3 regions of the Lentzea sp. DG1S-22 genome follow, and region 3 is predicted to be linked to each of the others. Evidence: riboswitches for the same ligand, from Rfam matches in the RefSeq annotation. Region 3 holds a riboswitch; each other region holds the start of a gene.

Region 1 (9,413 bases), 2.3 Mb from region 3:
GCGGCACGATGACCGCCGTGCTGCCGATGGAACCGCCGACGATCAGCCGGGTGACCGACGTGAGCGCGACGAGCAGCACGATGAACGGCATCGAGCGACCGAGGTCGGTGACGAAGCTCAGAACCCTGTGCACCGCGGCGTTCGGCCGCAGCCCGCCCTTGGCGGTGAGCTGCAGCCAGACACCTACGGGAACTCCCAGCAGTGTTGCGATGACGGTGGAGACGCCGACCATGTACAGCGTTTCCCCGGTGGCCTCGACGAGGTACGCGACGACGTCGGACCAGGGTGTTGCAGACCTCACGCAGCTACTCCCTGCGGCCCCTTCAGGGACCTCTGCACAGCGCCTCCGGCCTCGCCGATCCACTCGAGAGCGGAGTCGGAACGTTCGCCGTTCAGCCCCAGGCGGAAGCGCGCGACCGGGGTCTCCCCGAGACGCGTCAGGCCACCGCCGACGATGTTGAGCTCGACCCCGAACCGGTGCGCGGCCTCGGGCAGCAGCGCGCCGACCGCGGCGAACCCGACGAGCACGACGTCCGCGACGCGGTCGTAGCTGCTCTCGTTGATCGGGTTCAGGTCGACGGCGGGCAGCAGGGCGCTGCTCGTGCGGCTGACCGGGTCGTTGACCAGGTCGAGCACCTTGCCGTGTTCGACGACGCGGCCCTGCTCCAGCACGGCGACGTCGTCGCAGATCTTCCGGACCACGCCCATGTCGTGCGTGACGACGAGCACGGTCACACCGAGCTCAGCGCGCGCACGGTCGAGCACCGTCAGCACTGAACCGGTGGTCTCCGGGTCCAGGGCGGACGTGGGCTCGTCGGCGAGGAGCACGGACGGGTTGGCGGCGAGGGCACGCGCCACGGCGATGCGCTGGCGCTGCCCGCCGGACAGCTGGTCGGGGTACGCGCCGGCCTTGTCGGTCAGCCCGACGAGGTCCAGCAGCTCACCGACACGGGTGCGCCGCTGCGGCCCCGGCACACCGGCGGACTCGAGCGGAAGCGCGATGTTGCCGGCCGCGGTGCGCTGGCGGAGCAGCGAATCCCCCTGCGGCACAACGCCGATCTGGCGACGGGCGGCACGCAGCGCCGACCCGTCGAGGCTCGTGATGTCGGTGCCGTCGACGCGGATCGCCCCGGAGTCGGGACGCTCCAGCAGCGCGACGCAGCGGGCGAGCGTCGACTTGCCGGCACCACTGGGGCCGACGACGCCGAGCACGGTGCCGGCCTCGACGTCGAGGGTCACGCCGTTGAGGGCGCTGACGCCCTGGAAGGACTTGGTGAGGTTTTCGACAGTGATCACTTCTGCTCCACGGCTGCGCGCGACGGCACCTCGTCCGCTGGTGTTCGCGGACGTGCGCGGTCGAAGTTTGCTGCTCAGGTGTGTGCGCCACTCCGCGATCGAGTGCGCGTCAGAGGACTTTGAGAAGGCGCCCTAGACGAGGTGGCGACGACATGCAGAAGCGGTGCGACGGCACTGGTCGACAACTCGACGGCGCGTCAGCATTCGCACGGTACCCATGGTGCTCCTCCATCGGTCCTGGCGTTAGCACCTGCCCGCATCCAGCGGGTGGTTGCTGCGACGTCGTAGAGCCAGGTCTCTCAGTCGCTCCGGATGGCAAGTAGCAGTCAACCGGACGGACGTTCGGTTGCGCAAGCCAGAATCCGATTCGTTCGACAGATCACACTGTTGGCCGAAGGATCCCCGGCCTAGACCTCGGCGATCCGGATGAAGTCGATCACCGTCAGCTGCTCGCCCCGGAGCTGCGGGTCGACACCCGCCTTGGCGAGCACCTCGTCGACGTTCGCGGTGTGCCCGCGGAGGGCGGCCCGGAGGGTCTTGCGACGTTGCGCGAACGCGGCGTCGACGACCGCGAAGAGCTTCTTGCGATCCACAGTGGACAACGGCTTTTCGTGGCGCTGGAACCACACCAGCCCGGAGTCGACGTTGGGCGCGGGCCAGAACACGTTCTTGCCGATCGCGCCGGCCTTCTTCGCCTCGGCGTACCAGGCGAGCTTCACGCTGGGGACGCCGTAGATCTTGCTCCCGGGCTTCGCGGCCATGCGGTCGGCCACCTCCGCCTGGACCATGACAAGACCCTTCCGGAGGCTCGGGAGTTCGGCCAGGAGGTGTAGGACCACCGGGACCGCGACGTTGTACGGGAGGTTGGCGACGATCGCGGTGGGTTGCACCGGCAGGTCCTCTTGGGTGACTTTCATGGCGTCCCTGAGGACCACGTGCAACTTGCTCGCGTTCTCCGGGTCCATCTCCGCGACGGTCCGGGGAAGCCTCCGCGCCAGCGGCGGGTCGATCTCCACCGCGACGACCTGGCTGGCGCTGGGGAGCAGGGCGAGGGTGAGGCTGCCCAGGCCCGGACCGACCTCGAGGACGACGTCGTCCTCGGCCAGGCCGGCCGCCGCGACGATCTTGCGGACCGTGTTGGGGTCGTGCACGAAGTTCTGGCCCAGCTTCTTGGTCGGGCGGATGTCCAGTTCGGCGGCTAGACGGCGGACTTCGGCGGGTCCCAGCAGGCTCACCCGGGCATTCTCTCAGGCTGCTGGTCCGGGGCTTGGTCACCCCTCACCGGGGCGAGTGGGAGGGTGCTCCACGGGGCGGCTTGGCGCGCGGGTCGGCTCGGCGCCATCGCGGCCGGCGGAAGGCCGGCTCGCCTTCGACTCCGCCCCGCCGTTCCACCATCCCGGGACTGTCAGACCCGCCGAGTACGGTCGGTCGCGGGGGACGCCGAATTCGAGGGGACCCTTGCGCGAGCCTGCCCGCGCCAAGCCCTTCGCACCGCCAACCCCGCACAAGGCACGGGTGCTCGCCCAACTCCGGCTCCCGCCTCACCGCCTCCAGCGCGGCCGCTCACCGCCGTCAGCCGCAGCCGAGGTGCCCGCGGCCGGAAACCCGCACACGGCACAGGTGGGCGGAACCGCGAAGGCCGCCCTGGCGAACCAGGACGGCCTTCGTGCGGGGGACGGGGAGGCGACGCGGGTCTACGGCAGGCCGAGCTTGGCGCGGCAGCCCGGCCACGCCGAGTACGTGCCGCCGCGGCCGTCGCGGAGCTTGGTGGCGATGGCGATCTGCTGTTCGCGCGTCGCCTGGTGCGGGTAGGCGGCGAAGGCCGCGCCGCCGTAGGCGTCCCAGGTGCTCTTGTTGAACTGCAGGCCGCCGTAGTAGCCGTTGCCGGTGTTGATGGCCCAGTTGCCGCCCGCTTCGCACTTGGCGAGGCGGTCCCAGACCTCGCCGCCGGGGAGGGGCTTGGTGCCCACGACGATCTTCTTGGGTTTCGGCTCCTTGGTGACCTTGCTGCCCAGCTTCTCGCGGCTGATCTCCTTGCCGTTCTTCACGGTCACGCGGTACTGGGAGATCTGCTCGCCGGCGGCGCCGGGGTCGACGACCTTCTGCTCGCCCGCGTTCATGTTCGGGTCGTTGGTCTTCTCGACCGGCGCGGCGACCGGCTCGTTCACGTTGATGACCGTGACGCCGGTGCGGGAGATGTAGACCTCGGCGCCGGTGGCGAGCTTCACGTCGGCACCGGACGAGACGGCGTCCTCGGGGCCGAGGGAGAGGTTCTCGGACTTCAGCAGCTCGTCGACGGTGAGGGCGGTGGTCTTGACCTCGCGGACCGGGTTCGCGCCGTCGAACAGCTTGATGGTCTTGCTGGTCTTGACCTCGAGGTTCATGCCCTCGAGCGGCACGTCCTGCGAGCCGGGCGCGGACATCCACGCGCCTTCGAGGTTCACGCCGAGCTGCTTGGCGGCTTCCTCGACGGTGACGGAGCGGACCCAGTCCTCGCGGGCCTGGCCGTCGACGCTCATCTTGAGCAGGCGGCCGCGGTCGAGGCTGATCTTGCCGCCGTCGGAGATCGGGGCGTTCAGCGACGGGGACAGGGCGTCGTGCTCACCGACGACGATGCCTTCTTCCGCCAGGACCTCGCCGACCGTGCCCTCGTAGGAGTGGACGGTCTGCAGCGCGCCGTCGACCTCGACGGTCAGCGACTTGTCCATCGCCATCGCGGTCACGCCGCCGCCGGAGATCGACACGAGGACCGCGGCGACCGCGCCCTTGAGGAAGCGGCGCTTCCAGTTCGTGGCGGCCTTGACGAGCAGCTGCGGGTCGCTCTTCTCCTCTTCCTCCGACGGGAGGACGAGGGGCGGCATGATCGTCGTCTCGGCGTTGATGAGACGGATCAGCTCGTCGACGTCGACGTTGGCCGAGGCGAGCAGGTCGTCCGCGTCCGGTCCGAGCACCTCGAGCACGTCCGCGGGCGTGATGGTCAGCGCACCGGCGGGAAAGCTCGGGTGGGGATCGACGACGCCAACCGCGGTGCCCCCGACCGGCGTGAACCAGTCGGTGTCCTCGTTGAAGTCGTAAGGAGCGGCAGTTCTGTCGCTACCGGACATCAGGGTCGATACCTCCATTGCGGAAGCTGTGAGGCCACCGCACAGTTGGCGTTGACAAGATCATTCGAGTTGGAGCTCGAAGGTTCCCGGCAACTCCTCCTACGTGGTCTCGCTGCTTGTCGCTTCTGGCTTCGGTCCCGCCCCGACTGCGGGCGTGCTCCGAACCGACAACGTCGGTTCAGGTGGCACGGTCACGGGACAGTAACGGGGCAAAGCACGTTGCGCAAACACCCCTACCGATGTTGTGACCTCAGTCACCCATGGAGGTAGGAACCCTGTACTCCGTTTGCTCCAAGTCATTTTTCAGCGGTCGAAGCCGAACACTCGTTGAGCAGTACGGGTGACGGCGGTGCAGAGTTCAGAAAGATCTTCGCCACGGAGAGTGGCAAGATCCCGAACTGTGTAATTCACACAATAGGGTTCGTTCGGACGGCCCCGGTACGGGTGCGGCGTCAGGAACGGCGCGTCCGTCTCGACCAGCAGCTGGTCCTGCGGCACCAGCACCGCCGCCTCCCGCAGCGCGCGGGCGTTCCTGAACGTCACCGGGCCGGCGAACGACAGGACGTACCCCGCGTCGACGCACCGCCGGGCGAAGTCCGCGTCGCCGGAGAAGCAGTGGAAGACCACAGTGGACGGTGCGCCCTCGGCGTCGAGGATCTCGAGGATGTCCTCGTGCGCGTCCCGGTCGTGGATCATCAACGGCTTCCCGACGCGCTTGGAAAGGTCGATGTGCCAACGGAAGGCCTCGTGCTGGGCGGCCGGCGGCGAGTAGTCCCAGTAGTAGTCGAGACCGGTCTCGCCGATCGCCACCACGCGCGGCAGGACGGCCAGCCGCTCCAGTTCCGCCTTCTCCGCGTCGCCGAACGACGAGGTGCGCGTCGGGTGCACGGCCACCGCGGCGTAGACCCGCGGGTCCCAAGTGGACGCTTCGGCGGCCCACGTGGCGGCGGCCAAGTCGTCCGCCACGGTGACCACGTGCGAGACCCCGGCGGCGTTCGCGCGGTCGAGCAGCACCGCCACGTCTTCCGGTGAGGTGGCGCCGCACGCGTCGAGGTGCGTGTGGGCGTCGATCACCGGTGCCGGAAGGGCTTCCGGCACCGGCGGTCGTTCCTTCTTCTCCGCCACTAGTCGGTCACGATCGGAGCCCACTCGGGCCCGACCTCGCCGAGCTTCGCGTCGAGCTTCGCGAACAGCGGCGACGGCTTCTGCAGCGGGCGACCGACCTCGATCGGCGTGGACTCCCACTTGGCCTGCTCGCCGGCGTAGTCACCGGTCAGCACCGGGTACGAGCGCTCGGGGACGTCCAGGTCGGCGACCTCGGTCATCTCCGGCTGTGCGGCCCACACGCCCGTGCCGCCCAACGCCTCGTGCACCTTCTGCGCCGAGTGCGGCAGGAACGGCGTCATGAGCGTGTTCGCGTCCTGGACCACCTGCAGCGCCGTGTGCAGCACCGAGTCGCGGCGCTCCGGGTCGTCCTTGAGCTTCCACGGCTCCTGGTCGGACAGGTACTTGTTCGCCAGCGAGATCACGCGCATGGCCTCGCCGGAGGCCTGCTTGAACCGGGAGCGGCGCAGGTGCGCGCCGACCGTGCCGAACGCCGCCTTGGACTGCGCGAGCAGCTCGTGGTCGGCGGGCGTCAGGGCCGTGGCCTTCGGGATGGCGCCGACGTTCTTGTGCGCCATGGAGATCGAGCGGTTGACCAGGTTGCCCCACTCGTTCGCCAGCTCGTAGTTCGTCCGGCGGACGAACTCCTCCCAGGTGAAGTCGGTGTCCTGGTTCTCGGGACCCGCGACGGAGATGAAGTACCGCAGCGCGTCCGGCCCGAACTCCTCCAGGAAGTCGCCGACGTAGATCACGGTGCCGCGCGAGGTGGAGAACTTCGAGCCGCTCATCGTCAGGTACTCCGACGACACGACCTCGGTCGGCAGGTTCAGCGTGCCGAACCGGCCGGGCTCGCCGCCCTTGTCGCCCGCGCCGTTCTGCCCGAGCAGCAGCGACGGCCAGATCAGCGAGTGGAAGACGATGTTGTCCTTGCCCATGAAGTAGTAGCCCTGGGCGTCACCGGTCCAGAACTCCTTCCAGGCGTCGTCGTCGCCGGAACGGCGGGCCCACTCCACCGAGGCGCTCAGGTACCCGATGACCGCGTCGAACCACACGTAGAACCGCTTCATCGGCTGGTCGCTCCACCCGTCGAGCGGGATCGGCACACCCCAGTCGAGGTCGCGGGTGATGGCGCGCGGCCGCAGGTCCTTGATGAGGTTCTGCGAGAACTTGAGCACGTTCGGGCGCCACTCGGTGCGCGTGGACATCCACGAGCCGAGCGAGTCGATGAACGAGGGCAGGTCGAGGAACAGGTGCTCGGTCTCGATGAACTTCGGGACCTCGCCGTTGATCCTCGAGCGCGGGTTCTTCAGGTCGACCGGGTCGAGCTGGTTGCCGCAGTTGTCGCACTGGTCGCCGCGCGCGCCGTCGTAGCCGCAGATCGGGCAGGTGCCCTCGATGTAGCGGTCGGGCAGCGTGCGGCCGGTCGACGGGCTGATGGCACCCATCTCCGTCTTGGGGACGACGTAGCCGTTCTTCCACAGCGCGGAGAACAGGGCCTGCACGACCTGGTAGTGGTTGCCGGTGGTCGTGCGGGTGAAGAGGTCGTAGGACAGGCCGAGGCCCTGGAGGTCGGAGGCGATGACGCGGTTGTACTTGTCGGCGAGCTCGCGGGCGGTGAGCCCTTCCTTCTCGGCCTGCACCTGGATGGGCGTGCCGTGCTCGTCCGTGCCGCTGACCATGAGCACCCGGTGTCCGGACATTCGCATGTAGCGGGAGAAGACGTCGGACGGGACACCGAAACCGGAGACGTGACCGATGTGCCTGGGGCCGTTGGCGTAAGGCCAGGCCACCGCGGTCAGTACGGAGGCACTCATGCGCATAGCCTACGGAGGCGGTGCCAGGCGGTTTCCACCGAGTGGGAGAAGCTCCCGGCGCGCGCGTCAGCTCGACCTGACCGCCGCGTCGTAGAGGGTCTTCTTGCTGATCCCGGCCGCCTCCGCGACCTCGGCGGCGGCCGACTTCATCCGCTCACCGTCCGCGACGCGCTGCTTCACCTCGGCGACGAGCGCGTCGAGGTCGGGCTTCTCCTGCGCGGGCGCGGGACCCAGCACGACGGTGATCTCGCCGCGTGCGCCTTCCACGGCCCACTCGGCGAGCTCGCCCAGCGTGCCGCGGACGACCTCCTCGTACTTCTTCGTGAGCTCGCGGCACACGGCGGCGCGGCGGTCGGGACCGAGCACCTCGACGGCGTCCCGGAGGGTGTCCGCGAGCCGGTGGGGGGCCTCGAAGAAGACGACGGTGCGCTGCTCGGTGGCCAGCGGGGCGAACCAGCGCCTGCGCTCGCCGGACTTGCGCGGCGGGAAGCCGTCGAACGCGAACCGGTCGCTCGGCAGGCCGGACAGGGCGAGCGCCGTCGTCACCGCGGACGGCCCCGGCAGGCACGTGACCGTGATGTCCTGCTCGACGCACGCGGCGACGAGCCGGTAGCCGGGATCGGAAACCGACGGCATCCCGGCGTCCGTCACGAGCAGCACGGTCTCGCCGCCGTGCAGCGACTCGATCAGCCCCGGAAGGCGCCCGACCTCGTTCTGGTCGTAGAAGCTGATCACCCGCCCGGACGGCTTGACCTGCAGCGCGGCGGCCAGGCTGTGCAGCCGGCGGGTGTCCTCCGCGGCGATCACGTCGGCGGTCTCGAGGGCCTCGACCAGCCGTGCGGAGGCGTCGCGGATGTCGCCGAGCGGGGTGGCCGCCAGAACAAGACGGCCTGAACCGGATACAGGACTCACAGGCTTCACCCTACGATCGGCGACGTGACAGTCCTCGTGCAGCCAGGAGAGGCGCCCGTCGTCGTCGAGGAGCCGCGCACGGATCGTGCGGCCGCACTCGACCCGCCTCCGTCCGGAGACCGGATGCGCGGGTGGCTCATGACGGCCGTCGTGACGCTGATCGGTGCCGTCGTGCGCTTCTGGAACGTCGGCTATCCGACGGACAAGGGCACGCCGATCTTCGACGAGAAGCACTACGTGCCGCAGACGGCACAGGTGCTGCGCAACGGCGGCTACGAGGACAACCCGGGCTACGAGCTGATCGTGCACCCGCCGCTGTCGAAGCAGCTGATGGCGATCGGCCAGGAGCTCTTCGGCTACGACGGCCTCGGCTGGCGGTTCGCCTCGGCGCTCGCCGGTGCGATCACCATCCTGCTGATCGTCCGCATCGCGCGCCGCCTGACCCGGTCCGACCTGCTCGGCGCGCTGGCGGGCGTCCTGCTCATCGCGGACGGCGTCTCGCACGTCCAGTCGCGGATGGGCATGCTCGACATCTTCCTGGCGCTGTTCGTCGTGGCCGCGTTCGGCTGTCTGGTGGTCGACCGCGAACAGGTGCGGGCGCGGCTGGCCGTCGCCGTGCGCGAGGGCTTCGTCAACAACTCGGCGTTCGGGCCGTGGCTCGGCTTCCGCTGGTGGCGCTTCGGCGCGGGCGTGTGCCTCGGTCTGGCGTGCGGCATCAAGTGGTCGGGCATCTGGTACATCGCGGCCTTCGGCCTGCTGACGGTCGTCTGGAGCGCGCTGGCGCGCCGGGCCGCGGGCGTCGAGGAGCCGTGGCTGGGCGCCCTGGTCAAGGACGTGCTGCCGTCGCTCGGCGGCCTGGTCGCGATCCCGGTGCTCGTCTACGTCACGACGTGGTTCCCGTGGATGGCCAGCGAGACCGGCATCGACCGGCACGTGGTCGGCAGCAAGGTCCAGGACGTCGGCTACATCCCGGACGTCCTGCAGTCGCTCTGGTACAACGCGAAGAACGTCTACAAGTTCCACGTCGAGCTGGTCACCTCGGAGACCAACAGGCACCCGTGGGAGTCCAAGCCGTGGACGTGGCCGATGGGCCTGCGTCCGATGCTCTACTACTACGACAACACCGTCACCGGCTGCGGCGCTGCGTCGTGCCTCGGCGCGATCATGCTGATCGGCACGCCCG
Region 2 (9,413 bases), 3.2 Mb from region 3:
ACTCGAAACTGGCCAAGCTCGCCGAACTGGTCCACACATGAGCCTCCTCCGCGCGGCCCTGGCGCTCTACCACCGCACCAAAGCCCAGTTCCACTGACCACCGCCGTGTGCCACCTCCTGGCGATCGCCTTCCCACCGCCATCACCATCACCCGGCCCAGCGCCACCCGGCCCGGTTCCAGCCGCACCGGCGCCGCCGAACCCGGCGCCGCCCAGCCCGCCCCAGCCGTAGCGGTGCCGCCGAACCCGATGCCATCCGGTCCAGTCCGGCCCAGCCCAATCCCGCTTAGCCAGGTGGAGCCAAGTCCTGTGCCGCCAAGCCCGGCGCAGCCCGGCCCGGCTCCAGCCGTGGCGGTCCCGCCGAGTCCAGTCCCGCCCAGCCCAGTCCCGCCCAGCCCAGTCCCGTCCGGCTCAATCCCACCCAGCCCAATCCCACCCAGCCAGGTGCCGCCCAGCCAGGTGCCGCCCAGCCAGGTGCCGCCCAGCCCGGCTCCAGCCGTAGCGGTGCCGTCCGGTCCAGCCCTGCCCAGCCGGGGGCAGCTCAGCCCCGTGCCGCCGAACCCGGCCCCACCCAACTCGGCCCCACCCAACTCGGCCCCACCCAACTCGGCCCCAGCCGCCCCCGAAAAGCGCGCCTGCCGGTTGTGCGCGGCAACCATCCACCCGTAGATCGGAGTCATCCCATGCCGTCCGTCCGCATCACCCGCTCGCTTCATGCCGAGCCCAGGTCGCACGACCACAAGAGCCGCAGCACGCAAATCCAGCCGCACGACGCCCCAGGCGAGGTGCCGAACGTTCCCCAGCCACGCCAAGGCAGTCCAAGCCGTGCCTCCGATCCGCCGAGCGGCCTGGGAAGCACCCCGTGGCCCGCAAGCACCCGGTAGCCCAGGACTACCGCCTGGTCCCCGCCGCGGCGGCGGTGTGGGCGACCGCGGTCGCCGGCCTCTTCCTGAGCTGGCAGGCGGCAGTGAGCACCGGCGTGGCGGCAGGCGCCATCGGCCTGGCCGCGTGGCGCAGGGCGTGGTGGAACAGGACCTGCGCGATAGCCCTGCTGATCTCGGGCCCGGTGGCAGCGGCCTGGGTCGGCGGCCACGTCCTGCGGGCGGAATCCCACCCGTTCCGCCTGGCGGCGAACGAAGGCCGCAGCACCACCCTCACCGTCGAGATCGTCACCAGGCCGAAGGGCATCAGGGCCGAGGGCTTCGCGAGCCACCAGGCAGGCGTGGACAACGTCGTGGTCAAAGCAACCGCGGACGGCGCGCAACTGGTGCTGCTGGCTCCGGCAGCCAAGTGGCGAGACCTGCTGCCCGGCCAGAAGGTCACGGTCAAGGGCACGCTCGCCCCGCCCAGAGGCGGCGATCTGGCGTCAGCCCTGCTGAGAGTGAGAGGTCCGCCGGCAGACCTACAACCGCCACCGGTCTGGCAGAGCTGGGCGGACGACCTCCGCGACGGCCTGGCCAAAGCCAGCCGGGTGCTGGACGACGAGGAGGCCGGGCTCCTGCCGGCGCTCGTCGTGGGCGACACCGAGCAGATGGTGCCGCGCATCGTCGACGAGTTCCGCACGGCCGGTCTGGCCCACCTGCTCGCGGTGAGCGGGGCGAACCTGGCCATCGTGTGCGGCGCGGTCTACCTGCTGACCAGACGGCTCGGACCGCGCAAGGCCGCCGTCGCGGCGATGGTGGCGCTGGTCGGGTTCGTGATCCTGGCAGGACCGGAGCCGAGCGTCCTCAGGGCCGCGGTCATGGGCGCCGTCACGTTGCTGGGGCTGGTGCTGGGCCGGGAACGCTCGGCGGTGCCGAGCCTGGCGGCAGCGGTCCTCGTCCTGGTGCTCCACGACCCGGCGCTGGGCGGTGAGCCGGGCTTCGCGTTGTCCGTGGTGGCGACGGCGGCGTTGGTGCTCATCGCGCCGAGGTGGGCACAAGCGCTCAAACAGCGTGGCGTGCCGAACGGACTGGCCGAGGCTGTGGTCGTGCCAACGGCCGCGAGCCTGGCCACGGCTCCGCTGGTGGCGGGGCTGTCCGGGCAGGTGAGCCTGGTCTCGGTGCTGGCCAACCTGGTCGCCGGGCCGGTGGTCGCGCCGGCGACGGTGCTGGGCGTGGTCGCAGCGGTCGTGGCGCCGTTCTCACCCCGCGCGGCCGAACTGGTGACGCACGTGGCCGGTCCGGCGGTGACGTGGCTGATCCAGGTCGGACGCCAGGCGTCGACCGTGCCCGGCGCGGCGGTCGGCTGGCCGGACGGCTGGACCGGAGCGCTCGCGCTGGCCGCCGTCACGGCGGTGGTCGTGTTGTTGCTGCGGCTGAAGAAGTCGCGGACGTTGGTGGTTGCCGTGCTCGTCGGCGGCTTCGTGGTGCTGGTGCCGATGCGAGTCGTCGCACCGGTCTGGCCACCGGACGGCTGGAAGGTCGTCAGTTGCGACGTGGGCCAAGGCGACGCGCTCGTCCTGGCCACCGACGTCGCGGACACGGCGGTCCTGGTCGACACCGGACCGGATCCCGGCGCGGTTGACCGGTGCCTGAAGACGTTGGGGATCACCAAGATCCCCCTCGTGGTCCTCACCCACCTGCACGCGGATCACGTCGGTGGCCTGGAAGCCGCGCTCACCGGACGTGCGGTGGGAGCGATCGCGGTGGGCCCGCTCAAAGAACCCGAGTGGGCCTGGAGGGAGGTCGGCAGACGAGCCCGCGCCCAGAACGTGCGGGTGGTGGAACCGAAGGCAGGGGAGCGCTTCGCCCTGCCAGGCCTGGACCTGGAGGTGATGGGCCCCAGGCGCCCGCCGGTCGCCGAGGCCGAGAACACGACGGTGAACGACTACTCGCTCGTGCTCAAAGCCCACACGAGAGCAGGCCGAGTGCTGCTCACCGGCGACGTCGAACTGGCCGGCCAAGCCGCGTTGCTGGGAGAGCGGGACCTGACCGCGGAGGTGCTCAAAGTGCCGCACCACGGCTCCCGCTACTCGCTGCCCGCGTTCCTCAAGGCCGTGCGGCCCCAGATAGCGCTCGTCAGCGTCGGCACGGGCAACCGCTACGGCCACCCGAGCCCGCACGTGATCGACGTGCTGCGAACGGGAGGCGCCTTGGTGCTGCGCACGGACAAGGACGGAGACCTGGCGGTGCTGCCGGGGAACCGCATCGTACGAAGGAGAAGAGATGGTCTGGATCAGGCTGTTCAACGCGCGCTACCCGATCCCCGGCGGCACGCCGGGCCTCGCATGGGCGCTGTGGCAGATGAACTACGCGGCGACCCCGTGGCCGCACGACGAACTCAAACCCGATTTCGCCTACTACATCTGCGAAACACTCGAAGACGGCACCCGCGCCGTCACGTACAAGGCGACCACCACCCACGTGCTGTCGCCCACCAAGGCGGAGAAGCCGGAAGAGGCGTACGACCTCATCGCCGAGCACGTGTTCGACGACGACCTGCGCATCGCCCCGGACGTCTGGCACGACTACCACTACAACGCCCTGAAGGCGGAAGCCCCGTGGCCGCAACGGATCGCGGCCTGGCGCGCAACCGTGGAGGCGGTCGGACCGCACGTGGTGGACGGCCTGCGGCGCTTCCCGCGCACGGGCTGGCTGAAGACGGACGCGATCGCCTTGTGAACCAATGTTCCCTGTCGAGATCACGTTGTGCCGCAACGGATAGGCATCCCGACAGGGCTGCGCGCTTCCGGAGCAGCCCATCTCTTGAACGAGACGTTCACCTACGGCTCCGGAGACGCAGTCTCGTCCCCGGAGCCGGAAAGGAGGTGACTACCCCAGCGCCTTGATCACTGCCTCGGCCGACGGCGGCACCGTCGCACGAGGGCCGATCGTGTCGCCGAGCGCGTCGAGGGTCTTGAGGCCGTCGCCGGTGATCAGCAGCACGGTCTCGGCGTCCGGGTCGAGCTGGCCCGACTCGATCAGCTTCTTCGCCGTCGCGACGGTCACGCCGCCGGCGGTCTCGGCGAAGATGCCCTCGGTGCGGGCGAGGAGCTTGATGCCCTCGACGACCTCTTCGTCGGTGACGTCCTCGATGGCACCGTTGGTGCGGCGCACCGCGTCGAGCACGTACGGGCCGTCGGCCGGGGCGCCGATCGCCAGCGAGCGGGCGATCGTGTCCGGGCGGACCGGGCGGATGACGTCGTGGCCCGCCTTGAAGGCGGCCGAGATCGGGGAGCAGCCGGTGGCCTGCGCGCCGAACACCTTGTACGGCGTGGCCTCGACGAGGTCGAGCTGGCCGAGTTCGCGGAACGCCTTGTCGACCTTGGTGAGCTGCGAGCCGGACGCGATCGGCACGACGATCTGGTCGGGCAGGCGCCAGCCGAGCTGCTCGGCGACCTCGTAGCCGAGCGTCTTCGAGCCCTCCGCGTAGTACGGGCGGACGTTGACGTTCACGAACGCCCAGTCCTCGTTCTCCGCGGCGAGCTCCTGGGCGAGGCGGTTGACGTCGTCGTAGTTGCCGTCGACGGCGATCAGGGCGCCCTCGTAGACGGCGCTCATGAGGATCTTGGCGCGCTCGAGGTTGGAGGGCACGAGGACGACCGACCGCCAGCCCGCGCGGGCGGCGGCCGCGGCGACAGCGTTCGCCAGGTTGCCGGTCGACGGGCAGGCCAGCACCTTGAAGCCGAGCTCGCGGGCGGCGGCGAGCGCGACGCCGACGACGCGGTCCTTGAACGAGTGGGTGGGGTTGCCGGTGTCGTCCTTGACCCAGATCTTGCGGACGCCCAGTGCCTTGGCGAGGTTGTGCGCCTCGACGAGGCGGGTGCCGCCGGGGTCGGTGTTCGGGTGCTGTTCCACAGTGGACGGAACGGGGAGGAGGCCGCGGTAGCGCCAGATCGACCTGGGGCCGGCTTCGATGTCCTCGCGCCGGATCTTCCCGAAGTCGTAGGCCACTTCCAGTGGCCCGAAACACTCCAGACAGGCGTACTCGGGAGCGAGAGGGGTTTCGTTGCCGCACTCACGGCACAGCAGCGCGCGGGCGGGGCCGAGGTCGAACTTGGTGCTCGTCGGCACAGAGACAGCAGTCATCGCGAGGTATCTCCTCATCTTTCCCGCGAAATCGAACGGGTCGGAATTGGCACCGTGATCGTCTGCACTCAGATGCGCGCACAGGTGTGCACACAGCGCTGACGCCGGTTGCCGGGGCTTCTTCGGGCCGGTCCCTCTGCCCCTCTGGATGAGCGGTGTTCAGTTGTGGCCACCAAGCTACGGCACCGGTCCGCCGCTGAGCCACCGTCGTCCACGATCCGGGACGTGGAAGGATGCGGAACGTGAGCGCACCGGAGTCACTGCACCTCGTCGTCGGCGAGGAGGAGCTGCTGGTCGAACGTGCTGTTCGGGCGGCTCTCGAGGCCGCACGCGAGGTCGATCCGAACGCCGACCTGACCCGCGTCCAGGTGACTGATCTCACGCCTCCGGAGCTGGCCGAACTGGTGAGCCCGTCGCTGTTCGCGGAGGGCCGCGTGATCGTCCTGCAGAACGCGCAGGACATCAGCAAGGAAGTCGCCGACACGGTGCTCTCCTACGTGAAGGCGCCTGCGGACGGGGTCACGCTCGTCGTCCTTCACACGGGTGGTGGCCGCAGCAAGGCCGCCAAGGACCTGCCCGGTCAGCTGAAGAAGGCCGGTGCCGCGGTCACGGAGTGCGGCAAGGTCACGAAGTCCGCCGAGCGCGAGGCGTTCGTGCGCAACGAGGTGAGGCAGGCGGGCGGCAAGATCGACCCGGAGGCCGTCGCCACGCTCATCGACGCCGTGGGCACGAACCTGCGCGAGCTCGCCGCGGCGGCCTCGCAGCTCGTCTCCGACACCGACGGCAAGGTGACGGTCGAGGAGATCCGCCGCTACCACCAGGGCAAGGCGGAGGTGACCGGGTTCGCCGTCGCGGAGAAGGCCGTCACCGGTGACCGCGCGGGTGCCATGGAGGCGCTGCGTTGGGCGATGCAGCTCGGTGTGCCGCACGTGCTGGTCGCGGACGCGCTGGCGGATGCGGTGCGCACGGTCGCGCGCGTGTCCGCGGTGGGGCGGGCCGACCCGTTCAGCCTGGCCGGCCCGCTCGGCATGCCGCCGTGGAAGATCAAGAAGGCCCAGGCCCAGTCGCGCGGCTGGGACCAGTCGGGTCTCGCCGACGCGATGCAGGTGGTCGCCGGTCTGAACGCCGACGTGAAGGGCGTCGCGGCCGACGCCGACTACGCGCTGGAACGCGCGGTGCTCCGGATCGTCGCCGCGCACGGCCGCCGCTGACCGGAGGAGGTCACCGCGGGATCCCGATCAGGTACTGGGCTCCCGTGAAGCCGGGCTCGACGCCGATCGTCCACGTGAACGACTCGGTGCGGTCGAGGCCGTCGACGATCCGGCGCAGTTCCGCGCGCCCGTACATGCGCAGGAACGACACGACGCTGTCGAAGAACATCATGAACGGCAGCACCGGCACGACGTAGGTGAGCAGCAGGCGCAGCAGGTAGCGCGGCAGGGGATTGCGCTGGAACGGCGCCGCCACCAGCACGGCCAGCGTCAGCAGGAACGGGAAGAACACCGGGTAGACGAACGACCGCTTGGTGTCCACGACGACGATCGGCTGCCGGGTGTCGACGGCGTTCTGCAGCATCCGCGCGGCGAGCGCGGGCGGGAAGTGGTGGAAGGCGCCGTAGATCGTGCGCGTCCCCTCGACCCGGCAGTCCGTGGCGTCGACCGAGGTGGGCACGTGGTCCACCGAGCAGCACGAATCGCGCAGCCGGCGCCGGTTCTCGGCTTCCACGCGTTCGAACGCGCGCACGTTCGGCACCAGGTCCGTCAGCGTGACGTGGGTGTGGACGCCTTCCGCGTGCAGCCGGCGCTGGATGAGCGGTACCGGTCCGCCGGAGCCCGCGCACAGGTCGACGATCCGGTGGTCCGCGCCCGACCGGTGGTCCGCGCCCGACCGGTGGTCCGCGCCCGACCGCAGCGCCCGTGCCAGTGGCCGTGAGTACTCCCGCGCCGCGTCCGTCAGCCGGTAGATCGTGGTGATCGACTCGGTGTGCAGGGTCCGCAGCACGGGCGGGGTGCCTTCGAGGTCGTGGAGTTCGACGAACTGAATGCGCGGCAGCGAGTCCATGGGAACTACGCCTACACCAGGAACGCGAAAGGGCTCCACCTCCCGGAGGAGGTGGAGCCCTTTGCGGAAGCTCGAGGCTCCGCGAGCGAGATCAGCCCTCGATCTTGTTCGCGCGCTGGGCCATCGCCGACTTCTTGTTGGCGGCCTGGTTGGCGTGGATGACGCCCTTGGTGGCGGCCTTGTCGAGCTTGCGGGACGCGTCCTGCAGCAGCTCCAGGGCCTTCGCCTTGTCACCGGCCTCGGCAGCCTCGCGGAACTTGCGGATGGCCGTCTTCAGGGACGACTTGACCGCCTTGTTGCGAAGGCGAGCCTTCTCGTTGGTCTTGATCCGCTTGAGCTGGGACTTGATGTTCGCCATGCGACATCACCCTTCTTGTCGAAACCGGGGTTCGTGGCGCGCTTCGTCGGCACCGGCCAAGGACCGGGTCTCCTCCACGGCGGAGAGCCGCGCGTTCACGACGACGAAGGATATCAGGCCAGCTCAGCGGACCGCGAAGGCGGCCTTCGCCGCGCCCACCACGGCCTCGTACCCGCCGCGCGCGACCTCACGCCGCCCGTCGCCGACGGTGAGCGCCAGCTGCGAGAGCCGGGACGACACCTCGACCTGCTTCAACTGCCCCGCAGCGAGTTCCACGCGCGTGAAGGCCACCAGACGCGCGTCGGGCGTGAGCACGGGGGGAGGCCGGCTGGCGCACGTACACCGGCGCGATCGCCGTGCCCGCGCGCCCATCGGTGTTCGCCCCCGTGGACTCCACCACGCCGTCACGGCGGTCCACGGACACCGTCGTCCCCCAGGTCTGAACGACGTGTACGACACGCCGAGACCGGCGGCCCACCCAGCGCTCGTCCCCGCAACTTCTTCCGCCGGTTCCCGGACGCCGGCCGCCTCGCACGGGACGATGACCGGCATGACACTGCCTGCCCTTCCGGAGGAGACCTTCCGGCGCGTGCTCTGCGTCGTCGCACACCCCGACGACATGGAGTACGGCACGTCCGCGGCCGTCGCCCGCTGGACCGAGCGCGGCATCGAGGTCGGCTACCTCCTGCTCACCCGCGGCGAGGCGGGGATGCCGAACCCGCCGGAGGAGACCGCACGGCTGCGCGTCGCCGAGCAGCGGGCCGCCTGCGCCGTGGTCGGTGTGGAGCACCTGACCGTGCTCGAACACCCCGATGGCGTCCTCGTCTACGGCCTGGACCTGCGCCGGGACATCTGCCGCGAGATCCGCCGCTTCAAGCCGGACGTCGTGTTCGGCTGCGGCTTCGAGGTCGAGACGCCCTACGGCTTCGACCAGGCCGACCACCGCGCGGCCGGGCTCGCGACCCTCGACGCGCTGCGCGACGCCGGCAACCGCTGGGTGTTCCCGGAACAGGTCGACGAGGGCCTGGAGCCGCACTCGGTGCGCTGGTACATCACTCCCGGGCTGGCCGGGTCCGGCGCGACCCACGGCGTCGACGTGACGGGTGAACCGCTGCGCCGCGGCGTCGCCTCGCTGGAAGCGCACGCCGAGTACCTGGCCGCGCTCCCGGACCACCCCGCCCCGGCCGACTTCATCCCGAAGTTCCTCGCGATGAGCGGCGAGGCCATGGGCGTCGAGCACGCCGTGCTCTTCCGCGCCCACGACCTCGAGGCACCGCCGGAGTTCTAAGCCTGTTCGTCCGGCTCTTCGTCGTTCTTGCTCCCGGGCTTCTTCGGGGGCCGGCCGCGGCGAGGCATCTTCTTCACCTCGCCGGGCAGCCGGCCCGCGTCCGCCAGCGCACGTCGCAGCAGGAACTCGATCTGCGCGTTGGTGCTGCGCAGCTCGTCGTTCGCCCACCTGCTCAGCGCGTCGTGCACGGCCGGGTCGAGCCTGAGCAGAACGCTTTTGCGATCCGCCATCAGGTGTAGAGCGACCCGGTGTTCACCACGGGCTGGGTGGAACGGTCACCGCACAGGACGACGAGCAGGTTCGAGACCATCGCCGCCTTGCGCTCCTCGTCGAGCTCGACGACCTCGTGGTCGGCGAGCCGTTCCAGCGCGAGCTCGACCATGCCGACGGCACCCTCGACGATCCGGGTCCGCGCCGCCACGACCGCGCCGGCCTGCTGACGCTGCAACATGGCGTGGGCGATCTCCGGCGCGTACGCGAGGTGCGTGAGCCGTGACTCGATCACCTTCACGCCCGCGGACTGCACGCGCGCCGCGATCTCGATCGCCAGCGTCTCGGTGATCTCGTCCGCGTTCTCCCGCAGAGACAGACCCGTCTCGGCGTGGTTGTCGTACGGGTAGCTGTTCGCGATGTGCCGCACCGCGGTCTCGGTCTGGATGCCCACGAACCGCACGAAGTCGTCGACCTCGAACCGTGCG
Region 3 (9,413 bases):
TCACAGCCGAAGAACGAGAGGCTCACCGCGAGGTGGGCAAGCGGGGTGGTACCGCGGCAGGCCGAGCCACATCGGCGTGTCGTCCTCGCGTGTCGCATCTGACCGCGAGGAGCAGTGGAGATGGCCTACCCCAGGGCCGGAGCGAACGAGGTCCCGGCGCAGCCGTCCTTTCCGAACCTCGAGCAGGACGTGCTCGGGTACTGGAAGGACGACGAGACCTTCCAGGCGAGCATCGACCGCAACCCGGCGGGTGAGCACGGCGAGAACGAGTTCGTCTTCTACGACGGCCCGCCGTTCGCGAACGGGCTGCCGCACTACGGCCACCTGCTGACCGGCTACGTCAAGGACGTCGTGCCGCGCTACCAGACGATGCGCGGCAAGCACGTCGAGCGCCGGTTCGGCTGGGACACGCACGGCATGCCGGCCGAGTACGAGGCCGAGAAGCAGCTCGGCATCACGCAGAAGCACGAGATCGACGAGCTCGGCATCGAGAAGTTCAACGAGGCGTGCCGCACGTCCGTGCTGCAGTACACGGACCAGTGGCGTGAGTACGTGACGCGCCAGGCCCGCTGGGTCGACTTCGACAACGACTACAAGACGCTCGACCTCGACTACATGGAAAGCGTCATGTGGGCGTTCAAGGCCTTGTGGGACAAGGGCTTGATCTACGAGGGCTTCCGGGTGCTCTGGTACTGCTGGCGTTGCCAGACGCCGCTGTCCAACACCGAGACCAAGATGGACGACGCCTACCGCGACCGGCAGGACCCCGCCGTCACGGTCGCGCTGCGCCTGGAGTCCGGTGAGAAGGCCCTGGTCTGGACAACCACGCCGTGGACGCTGCCGAGCAACCTCGCCGCCGCCGTGCACCCGGACGTCGACTACGTGACCGTGGTGGGCTCCGACGGCGACAGGTACCTGCTCGCCGAGGCCCGCGTCGCGGCGTACGCGCGTGAGCTGGGCGAGGAGCCCGAGGTCGTCGCGCGCCACAAGGGCTCGGACCTGGTCGGCAAGAAGTACCTGCCGCCGTTCGACTTCTTCGTGGGTCGCGAGAACGCGCACCAGGTCCTCACGGCCGACTACGTGACCACCGACGACGGCACGGGCATCGTCCACATCGCACCGGCGTTCGGTGAGGACGACAAGGTCGTGACGGACGCGGCGGGCATCGAGGTCGTCGTGCCGGTCGGGCCGGACGGCAAGTTCACCGCGGAAGTGGCGCCGTACCAGGGCGTCCACGTCTTCGAGGCGAACAAGCTGATCATCCGCGACCTCAAGGAAGCGGGCCTGCTGCTGCGCCACGAGACCTACGACCACCCGTACCCGCACTGCTGGCGGTGCAACAACCCGCTGATCCAGCGCGCGCTGTCGGCGTGGTTCGTCGCGGTCACGCAGTTCAAGGACCGGATGGTCGAGCTCAACCAGCAGATCAACTGGGTGCCCGGCCACATCAGGGACGGCCAGTTCGGCAAGTGGCTCGAGAACGCGCGCGACTGGAACATCTCGCGCAACCGGTACTGGGGCTCGCCGCTGCCCGTGTGGACCTCGGACAACCCCGAGTTCCCGCGCACGGACGTGTACGGGTCGCTGGACGAGCTGGAGCGCGACTTCGGCGTGCGCCCGGACAACCTGCACCGGCCCTACATCGACGAGCTGACGCGGCCGAACCCGGACGACCCGTCCGGCAAGTCGGTCATGCGCCGCATCCCGGACGTGCTCGACTGCTGGTTCGAGTCGGGCTCGATGTCGTTCGCGCAGGTGCACTACCCGTTCGAGAACGCGAAGTGGTTCGAGGAGCACTACCCCGGGAACTTCATCGTCGAGTACAACGGGCAGACGCGCGGCTGGTTCTACACGCTGCACGTGCTCGCGACGGCGTTGTTCGACCGGCCGGCGTTCCGCGACTGCGTGGCGCACGGCATCGTCCTCGGTGACGACGGCCAGAAGATGTCGAAGTCGCTCAAGAACTACCCGGACGTCAACGAGGTCTTCGACCGCGACGGCTCGGACGCCATGCGCTGGTTCCTCATGGCGTCGCCGATCCTGCGCGGCGGCGACCTGGTCGTGACCGAGCGCGGCATCCGCGACGCGGTGCGCCAGGCGGTGCTGCCGCTGTGGAACTCCTGGTACTTCCTGGCGCTGTACTCCAACGCCGCCGGGAAGGAGGGCACGTGGCGCGTCGACTCGAAGAACGTGCTCGACCGGTACGCGCTGGCGAAGACGCACGACCTGGTCCGCGACGTGCAGGCGGCGATGGACGGCTACGACATCTCCGGCGCGTGCCAGCTGGTGCGCGAGTACCTGGAGGTGCTGACGAACTGGTACGTGCGCCGGTCGCGGCAGCGGTTCTGGGACGGCGAGCAGGACGCGATCGACACCCTGCACACCGTGCTGGAGGTCGTCACGCGCGTGGCGGCGCCGTTGCTGCCGTACACGACCGAGGTCGTGTGGCGCGGGCTGACCGGTGGCCGTTCGGTGCACCTGACGGACTTCCCGTCGGTGTCGGACGTGCCGGCGGACGACGCCCTCGTGGCGGCGATGGACGAGGTGCGCGACGTCTGCTCGACGGCGTTGTCGCTGCGCAAGGCGAACAAGCTGCGCGTGCGGCTGCCGCTGGCGCGCCTGACGGTCGCCTCCCCGGTGGCGGCGTCGCTGGAGGACTTCGCCGAGATCGTGCGCGACGAGGTCAACGTCAAGGAGGTGTCGCTGTCCACGGACGTCGACGCCTACGGCCAGTTCCAGCTCGTCGTGAACGCGCGTGCCGCCGGTCCGCGCCTCGGGCCGAACGTGCAGAAGGTCATCAAGGCCGTCAAGGCCGGTGATTGGTCCGAAGTGGACGGTCGCGTGGTGGCCGCGGGCGTCGAGCTGTTCGAGGGCGAGTACGAACAGCGCCTGGTGGCAACGGATCCCGCTGCCACGGCCGCTCTGCCGGGCGGCGCCGGTGTCGTCGTGCTCGACACGGCGGTGACGCCGGAGCTCGAGGCCGAGGGCGTCGCACGTGACCTCGTGCGCGTGGTGCAGCAGGCCCGCAAGGACGCCCAGCTCGACGTGTCCGACCGGATCACGCTGACGCTGGACCTGCCGGACGCGGTGAAGGCCGCCGTGGAGCCGCACCTGCCGTTCGTGCAGTCGGAGACGCTGACGACCTCGGTGGTGTTCGGTGAGGGCACGTCCGAGGGCACGGTCGGCGACGGTGCCAAGGTGAAGGTCGCCGTCGCGAAGGCCTGACAGCAGTGGTGGGGGGCCGCTGTCTTCGGACGGCGGCCCTTCGTCGTTTTCGCGTCACGCGCGTTGTGGCTGACGCTTCGGGGCGAACAGGCGCCGCACCTGGCGCACGTACCAGGACCAGCGGGCCGGGGCCTTCGGTTCCCGGCCCGCCGCGCGTTCGCAGGCGTCGAACAGGTCCTCCAGGCACGCGTCGTGCAGCCATCTGATCGCCAGCACCCAGCGCAGCCGGTCCACGAGGGCGAACCGGCCGATCAGCTCGTGCCGCAGGACCGTGCCGGACGCCGAGAGCGTGTGACTGCCCGACATGTCGACGAACTCGAAGGTGATCGACTCGCCGGGCACGAACTCGGTGCAGCGGTAGCGGATCGGCCCGTGCCCGCCGTCGGCGCCGACCCCGAGCGGCCGGTCGAACTCCAGCTTGCCCCACGCCGGTGGCCAGAGCTCCTGGATGCGGTCGACGAACGGGCCCGCGGGCACGCCGAGGTCGCGGGTGTGGACGTTCCTGATCATGAGAGCCCCTTCCATACGCTGCCGTATGTTCCTGGACCGTACGGTAGCGTATGGGAGCGTGGCGCGGCGGAATCGTGACGACTGGACTGAGATAGCGCTGAGAGCGCTGGCCGAAGGCGGGCTCGGCGCCGTCGCGATCGAGCCGCTGGCGGCGCGGGCCGGCGCCACGAAGGGCAGCGTCTACCACCACTTCCCGAACCGCGAGGCGTTGCTGCGGGCGACCGTCGAGCGGTGGGAGCGGGAGCACACCGAGAAGGTCATCGAGCTCGTCGAGTCCGAGGGGACGCCGCAGGACAAGCTCAGGACGTTGTTCACCCTGGTGCTCGACACGACCCGCAAGGGCTCGGTCGAGATGGCGTTGCAGGCCGGGGCGGGCAACGAGGTGATCGCGCCCGTTCTCGAGCGGGTCACGAAGAAGCGGATCGGCTACGTCACGGAGCTCTTCGTGCGGCTCGGGTTCGACCGGGACCACGCGAGGAAGCGGGCGTTGATCGCGTTCAGCCTCTACCTCGGGCAGGCGCAGATGTGGGTGAGCCTGCCCGGCCTCGTCGAACCGGTGCTCGACGAGGCCGTGCAGGTGCTCACCGCCCGGTGATCAGGCAGGTGATCAGGAAGCGGTCGCCCACAGCGCGGAGGCGATCACGTCCGCGTTCCGGTCGAGCGCCGTGGTGCTGACGTTCGCCGTGGTGTCGCAGGAGCGGTGGTAGCAGCGGTCGTAGGCCTGGCCGGCCGTGCCGCCCCACTTCTGCGCCTGGGCCGCGGTCTTGATGCCCTCGGCGCCGGTGAAGGTGCCGCCGACCGGGATGCCCGCGCGGGCGAACGCCGCGTGGTCGGAGCGGCCGCCGACGCTGGTCAGCTCGGTCTGGACGTTGAGCGCCGTGAAGCCCGCCTGGAGCCGCTGCTGCAGCGCGAGCGAGCCGGAGGGCTGGCCGGAGGCGCTGTAGACGAAGTAGCCGGGGTTGGGCGAGCCGGTCATGTCGAAGTTCAGGTATGCCTTGATCTTCGACCGGTCGGTGGTGCTCAGCGAGTTCACGTAGAACGTCGACCCGCGCAGGCCGAGCTCCTCGGCGCCCCACCAGCCGAACCGCACGTGCTTGGTCGGCTGGAAGCCCGTCGCCCTCATCTGCAGGGCGACCTCGAGCAGGGACGCGGACCCCGTGCCGTTGTCGTTGATGCCGGGGCCCGACGTGACGCTGTCGAGGTGGCCGCCGAGCATGACCGTGTTGTTGGTGTCGCCGCCGGGGTAGTCCGCGATCAGGTTGTAGCCGGTGGCGCCGTTGTAGGTGAACGACTGGACGCGGGTGGTGAAGCCCGCCGCGTCGAGCTTGCCCTTCACCCAGTTGACCGAGGCCAGGTACCCCGGACGTCCGTGGGCGCGGTTGCCGCCGTTGGCGTTCGCGATGGACTGGAACTGGTTGAGGTGGGCTTGCACGTTCGCCACGTTGATGTCGGGCGCCGCCAGTGCCGACGGTGCGGCGGCTTGCGCCGTGGTTGCTCCGGCCATCGTCAAGGCGGCCGCCAGTGCGATCAGGATCCTCATGGTTCAACTCCGTGCAGGGTTGGGATTGAGCCACTGATCAACATGCTCCGTCGTGCATGACCCCGCTAGGGGCGAACGGCTGGAGTTGTTGACTCGTCTGATTCGTCGGAATCGATGGTGATCAACCAGAATGGTCCGGGTGGGTGACGTCACGGTCGTTCTGGGTGTCGGTGCCGTCGTGCTGCTGATCTCCGTGATCGCGGTGCGGGTGTCGACTCGCCTCGGCCTGCCCTCGCTGTTGCTGTACCTCGGCATCGGCGTGCTCCTCGGCGAGTCCGTCTTCGGCATCAGGTTCGACGACGCCGGCCTCACGCAGTCCCTCGGCATCGCCGCACTGGTGCTGATCCTGACCGAGGGCGGCATCACCACCCGCTGGAGCGCGGTGAAACCCTCGCTGTGGCTGGGGGTCGCACTGTCCACAGTGGCCGTTGTGGTGAGCGTCGCCGTCACCGGTACGGCACTGCACTTCCTGCTCGGCCTCGACTGGCGGATCGCGTTGCTCTGGGGAGCGGTGCTGTCGTCCACCGACGCCGCGGCCGTGTTCAGCGTCCTGCGGTCGTTGGGTGTCGGGGCGCGGCTCACGGGCGCGCTCGAACTGGAGTCCGGTCTCAACGACGCACCGGTCTACATCGCCGTCGTGCTGCTGGCGTCCTCGGACCGGATCTCGTGGACCGCGCCGCTGCTGGTGGTCTACGAACTGGGCGCGGGAGCGCTCATCGGCGTCCTGCTGGGCGTCCTGGGCGCCGCGGGCCTGAGACGCGCGGCGCTGCCCTCGACCGGTCTCTACCCGCTCGCCACCGTGGCCGTGTGCGTGATGGCCTACACGGCCGGCGACCTCGCGCACGCCTCCGGCTTCCTCGCCACCTACGTCGCCGCGCTGGTGCTCGGCAACGCCCGCCTGCCGCACCGCGCCGACACGCTCTCGTTCGCCGAAGGTCTCGGCTGGCTGGCCCAGATCGGGCTCTTCGTCCTGCTCGGCCTCTACGCCTCGCCGTCACGGCTGCTCGACGTGCTGTTCCCCGCGCTGGTCGCGGGCGTGGTGCTGACGTTCGTCGCCCGGCCGTTGTCGGTGGTGCTGGCCTCGCTGCCGTTCAAGGTGCCGTGGCGTGAGCAGGCGTTCCTCTCGTGGTCCGGCCTGCGCGGCGCGGTGCCGATCGTGTTCGCGCTGATCCCGCTGATCCAGGGGGTCGAGGGCGCGCGGCAGCTGGTCGACGTGGTGTTCCTGCTGGTCATCATCCTGACGATCGTGCAGGGCACGACGCTGCCGTTCCTCGCGCGCCGACTGGGGCTGGTGAAGACGGGGGAGGCGTTGGAGGTCCAGGTCGACTCCTCGCCGCTCGACGAGCTCGGCGCCGAGCTGCTGCAGGTGCACATCCAGCGCGGGTCGAAGCTGCACGGCGTCTACATGTCCGAGCTGAGGCTGCCCGGCGGCGCCACGGTGAGCCTCGTGGTGCGCGGCGGGAAGAGTTTCACGCCACAACCGACGACCCGGCTCCAGACCGAGGACCAGTTGCTCATCGTGACGACGGAGGAGGCGCGCGAAGCCGCTGAACGGCGCGTTCGAGCCGTCGACAGGGCCGGCCGCTACGCGCGCTGGAAGGGCGAGACCGGCGAATGATCGGTCTGCGAGCCTTCCCAGCATGTGAATCGGGTGTCGACGAGCGCGTCACCCTCCGCTAACGTCGTCGGCAGGTCATGAGAGCCAGCGTCAAGCCCAAGCTTGCTGGCCGGCAACCCTCCAACCGCGGTGGGGTGCCCTTGGTGAGGACCTGGTCCGGCGCGTGGGGCGCCGGTCAAGCGCGGGCCTTCGCGACACGGGGCCCCTGGCCTCGGAGGCAGCTCGATGACGCTCGCGATCACCCCTGGAACCACCACTTCCGTCCCGGCCGTCGTCGGTGCCGACCTGCGGGTTCCCCTGGTGACCGGAGAGCGCGTCACCTACGCCAACCTCGACCACGCGGCGTCGGCGCCCTGCCTGCAGGAGGTGCGCGACGCCGTCGACGAGCTGCTGCCCTGGTACGCCAGCGTGCACCGCGGTGCCGGGTTCGCCTCCCAGGTCTCGACCCGCGTCTACGAGCAGGCGCGCGACCGCGTCCGCAGGTTCGTCGGCGCGCACCCCTCCGACACCGTCGTCTTCACCCGCAACACCACCGACTCGCTGAACCTGTTGGCGCGCAGCGTTCCCCGCAACACCGCGGTCGTCCTGTTCGACAGCGAGCACCACGCGGCGCTGCTGCCGTGGCGCGGGCCGAACGTCCAGCGCGTTCCCGCTCCGTCTTCGTCCGGCGCCGCGGTGGTGGCGCTGGACCGGGCTCTCGCCGCCGCCCCGGTCGGCCCTCGGCTCGTGATCGTCACCGGGGCGTCCAACGTCACGGGGGAGCTGTGGCCGGTCGCCGAGTTCGCGAACCTCGCCCGCCGCCACGGCGCGCGCATCGCGCTCGACGCCGCGCAGCTCGCCCCGCACCGCCCGATCAACGCCCGTGAGCTGGGCGTCGACTACGTGGCCTTCTCCGGGCACAAGATCTACGCGCCGTTCGGCGCCGGCGTGCTGGTCGGCCGTGCCGACTGGTTGCAGCAGGCCCAGCCGTACCTCGTCGGCGGCGGCGCGACCTCGAAGGTCACCGACCACGGCGACCGCCTGGGCGTCGCGTGGTCCGCCGTGCCCGAGCGGCACGAGGCCGGCAGCCCGAACGTCGTCGGCGTGCACGCCCTCGCGGCGGCCTGCGAGATCCTGTCGCGGCACTGGGAGCAGACGGTCGCGCACGAGCAGGAGCTGCTGACGCGCCTGCGGGACGGCCTGCGCACGGTTCCCGGCTTCCGCGAGCTGTCGATCCTGACCGACGCCGACAAGGTCGGCGTCGTGAGCTTCACGATCAGCGGTTTCGACGCGGGCTTCCTCGCGGCGGCGCTCTCCGCCGAGTACGGCATCGGTGTCCGCGACGGCGCGTTCTGCGCGCACGTGATCGTGAGTCGCCTGGTGAAGAAGGCCGGATCGCACGAACAGCGTGCCGTGCGCGCGTCGATCGGCCTCGGCACGACGGCCGAGCACGTCGACCGCTTGGTGGCGGCGTTGCGCACGCTCGTCACCGAAGGTCCGAAGTGGACCTACACCCGGCGCGACGGCCGCTGGGTGCCCGAGGACGACGGCCGAACCCTGCCGCCGTTCCTCGCGTAGTCCCGGTAGTGGACAATGACCTGGTGAGTGACGAGTCCAAGGCCGCGGAGAAGGTCTCCGGGAAGGCCGCTGAACCGCCTGCCGAGGTGCAGGTCAGCGAGCCCGGGACGGCCGAGGCGACCGTGGTCGCGGCCGAGGAGCCCGCCGAGGCCGAGTCCCCCGCGGAGGCGGAGGACGACGAGGAGGGCTTCTCGATCACCGGCTCGCTGCCGGAGCCGAAGACCACGCTCCTCGCGGTGCTGGCCGGCGGCGTGCTGGCCCTGGACGTGCTCACCAAGGTCCTGTCCGTGGCGTTCCTCGAGGGTGCCGACCCGATCAAGGTCTTCGGGGGCGCGCTCTACCTGACGTTCGTCCGCAACCCCGGTGCCGCCTTCGGCCTCGCCGAGGGCTGGACGTGGATCCTGGCGCTGATCGCGCTGGGCGTCGTCGGGTTCATCCTCTGGATCTCGCGCAACCTCCGCTCGCAGGGCTGGGCCGTCGGCCTGGGCCTGGTGCTGGGCGGCGCCGTCGGCAACCTCGCCGACCGCCTGTTCCGCGAGCCGGGGCCGATGCGCGGCCACGTGGTGGACTTCCTGTCGCTTTTCGACCCGTTCGGCCGTGTGTGGCCGGTGTTCAACGTCGCCGACATGGCGATCGTCGGCGGTGGCGCCACGATCATCGTGCTGGCGCTCCTGCAGCACGACTACGACGGGACGGTTCACAAGGAGAAGAAGGTCGAGGACCCCGCTTGAGCGGATACCGAACGCTGCCGATTCCCGACGGTCTGGACGGCATGCGCGTGGACGCCGGCCTCGCGAAGCTCCTGGGCCTCTCGCGCACGGCCGTCGCTGCCATCGCCGACGCGGACGAGGTGCTGGTCAACGGCCGCGTCGTCGGCAAGTCCGACCGGCTGACGGCCGGGGCGATGCTCGAGATCACGCTGCCGGCGCCGCCGCAGCCGATCACCGTGCAGGCGATCCCCGT

Evidence for each region. A riboswitch is a leader RNA that binds a small molecule or an ion and turns the genes downstream of it on or off. The one in region 3 is predicted to bind S-adenosylmethionine.
Region 1: it holds a riboswitch for S-adenosylmethionine, as region 3 does, so the genes downstream of both, V1227_RS24610 (methionine ABC transporter ATP-binding protein) here and V1227_RS36535 (aminotransferase class V-fold PLP-dependent enzyme) in region 3, are expected to answer to the same signal.
Region 2: it holds a riboswitch for S-adenosylmethionine, as region 3 does, so the genes downstream of both, thrC (threonine synthase) here and V1227_RS36535 (aminotransferase class V-fold PLP-dependent enzyme) in region 3, are expected to answer to the same signal.

The regions. Positions count from the first base shown of each region.
Region 1 is NZ_CP143276.1:5,321,005-5,330,417, forward strand. It holds gene V1227_RS24605 (methionine ABC transporter permease) at 1-301, opposite strand, end outside; gene V1227_RS24610 (methionine ABC transporter ATP-binding protein) at 298-1,296, opposite strand; SAM riboswitch class I at 1,522-1,615, opposite strand; gene rsmA (16S rRNA (adenine(1518)-N(6)/adenine(1519)-N(6))-dimethyltransferase RsmA) at 1,704-2,531, opposite strand; gene V1227_RS24620 (transglycosylase family protein) at 2,991-4,400, opposite strand; gene V1227_RS24625 (TatD family hydrolase) at 4,704-5,525, opposite strand; gene metG (methionine--tRNA ligase) at 5,525-7,318, opposite strand; gene rsmI (16S rRNA (cytidine(1402)-2'-O)-methyltransferase) at 7,385-8,230, opposite strand; gene V1227_RS24640 (dolichyl-phosphate-mannose--protein mannosyltransferase) at 8,255-9,413, shown strand, end outside.
Region 2 is NZ_CP143276.1:4,448,640-4,458,052, reverse strand. It holds gene V1227_RS20330 (ComEA family DNA-binding protein) at 1-41, shown strand, start outside; gene V1227_RS20325 (DNA internalization-related competence protein ComEC/Rec2) at 862-3,768, shown strand; gene thrC (threonine synthase) at 3,752-5,008, opposite strand; SAM riboswitch class I at 5,020-5,163, opposite strand; gene holA (DNA polymerase III subunit delta) at 5,251-6,219, shown strand; gene V1227_RS20310 (hypothetical protein) at 6,230-7,069, opposite strand; gene rpsT (30S ribosomal protein S20) at 7,161-7,427, opposite strand; gene V1227_RS20300 (fibronectin type III-like domain-contianing protein) at 7,551-7,799, opposite strand; gene V1227_RS20295 (PIG-L deacetylase family protein) at 7,969-8,715, shown strand; gene V1227_RS20290 (hypothetical protein) at 8,712-8,945, opposite strand; gene V1227_RS20285 (SPFH domain-containing protein) at 8,945-9,413, opposite strand, start outside.
Region 3 is NZ_CP143276.1:7,667,850-7,677,262, forward strand. It holds gene ileS (isoleucine--tRNA ligase) at 121-3,225, shown strand; gene V1227_RS36515 (SRPBCC family protein) at 3,280-3,735, opposite strand; gene V1227_RS36520 (TetR/AcrR family transcriptional regulator) at 3,794-4,330, shown strand; gene V1227_RS36525 (M28 family metallopeptidase) at 4,343-5,275, opposite strand; gene V1227_RS36530 (potassium/proton antiporter) at 5,415-6,893, shown strand; SAM riboswitch class IV at 6,967-7,081, shown strand; gene V1227_RS36535 (aminotransferase class V-fold PLP-dependent enzyme) at 7,119-8,450, shown strand; gene lspA (signal peptidase II) at 8,474-9,181, shown strand; gene V1227_RS36545 (RluA family pseudouridine synthase) at 9,223-9,413, shown strand, end outside.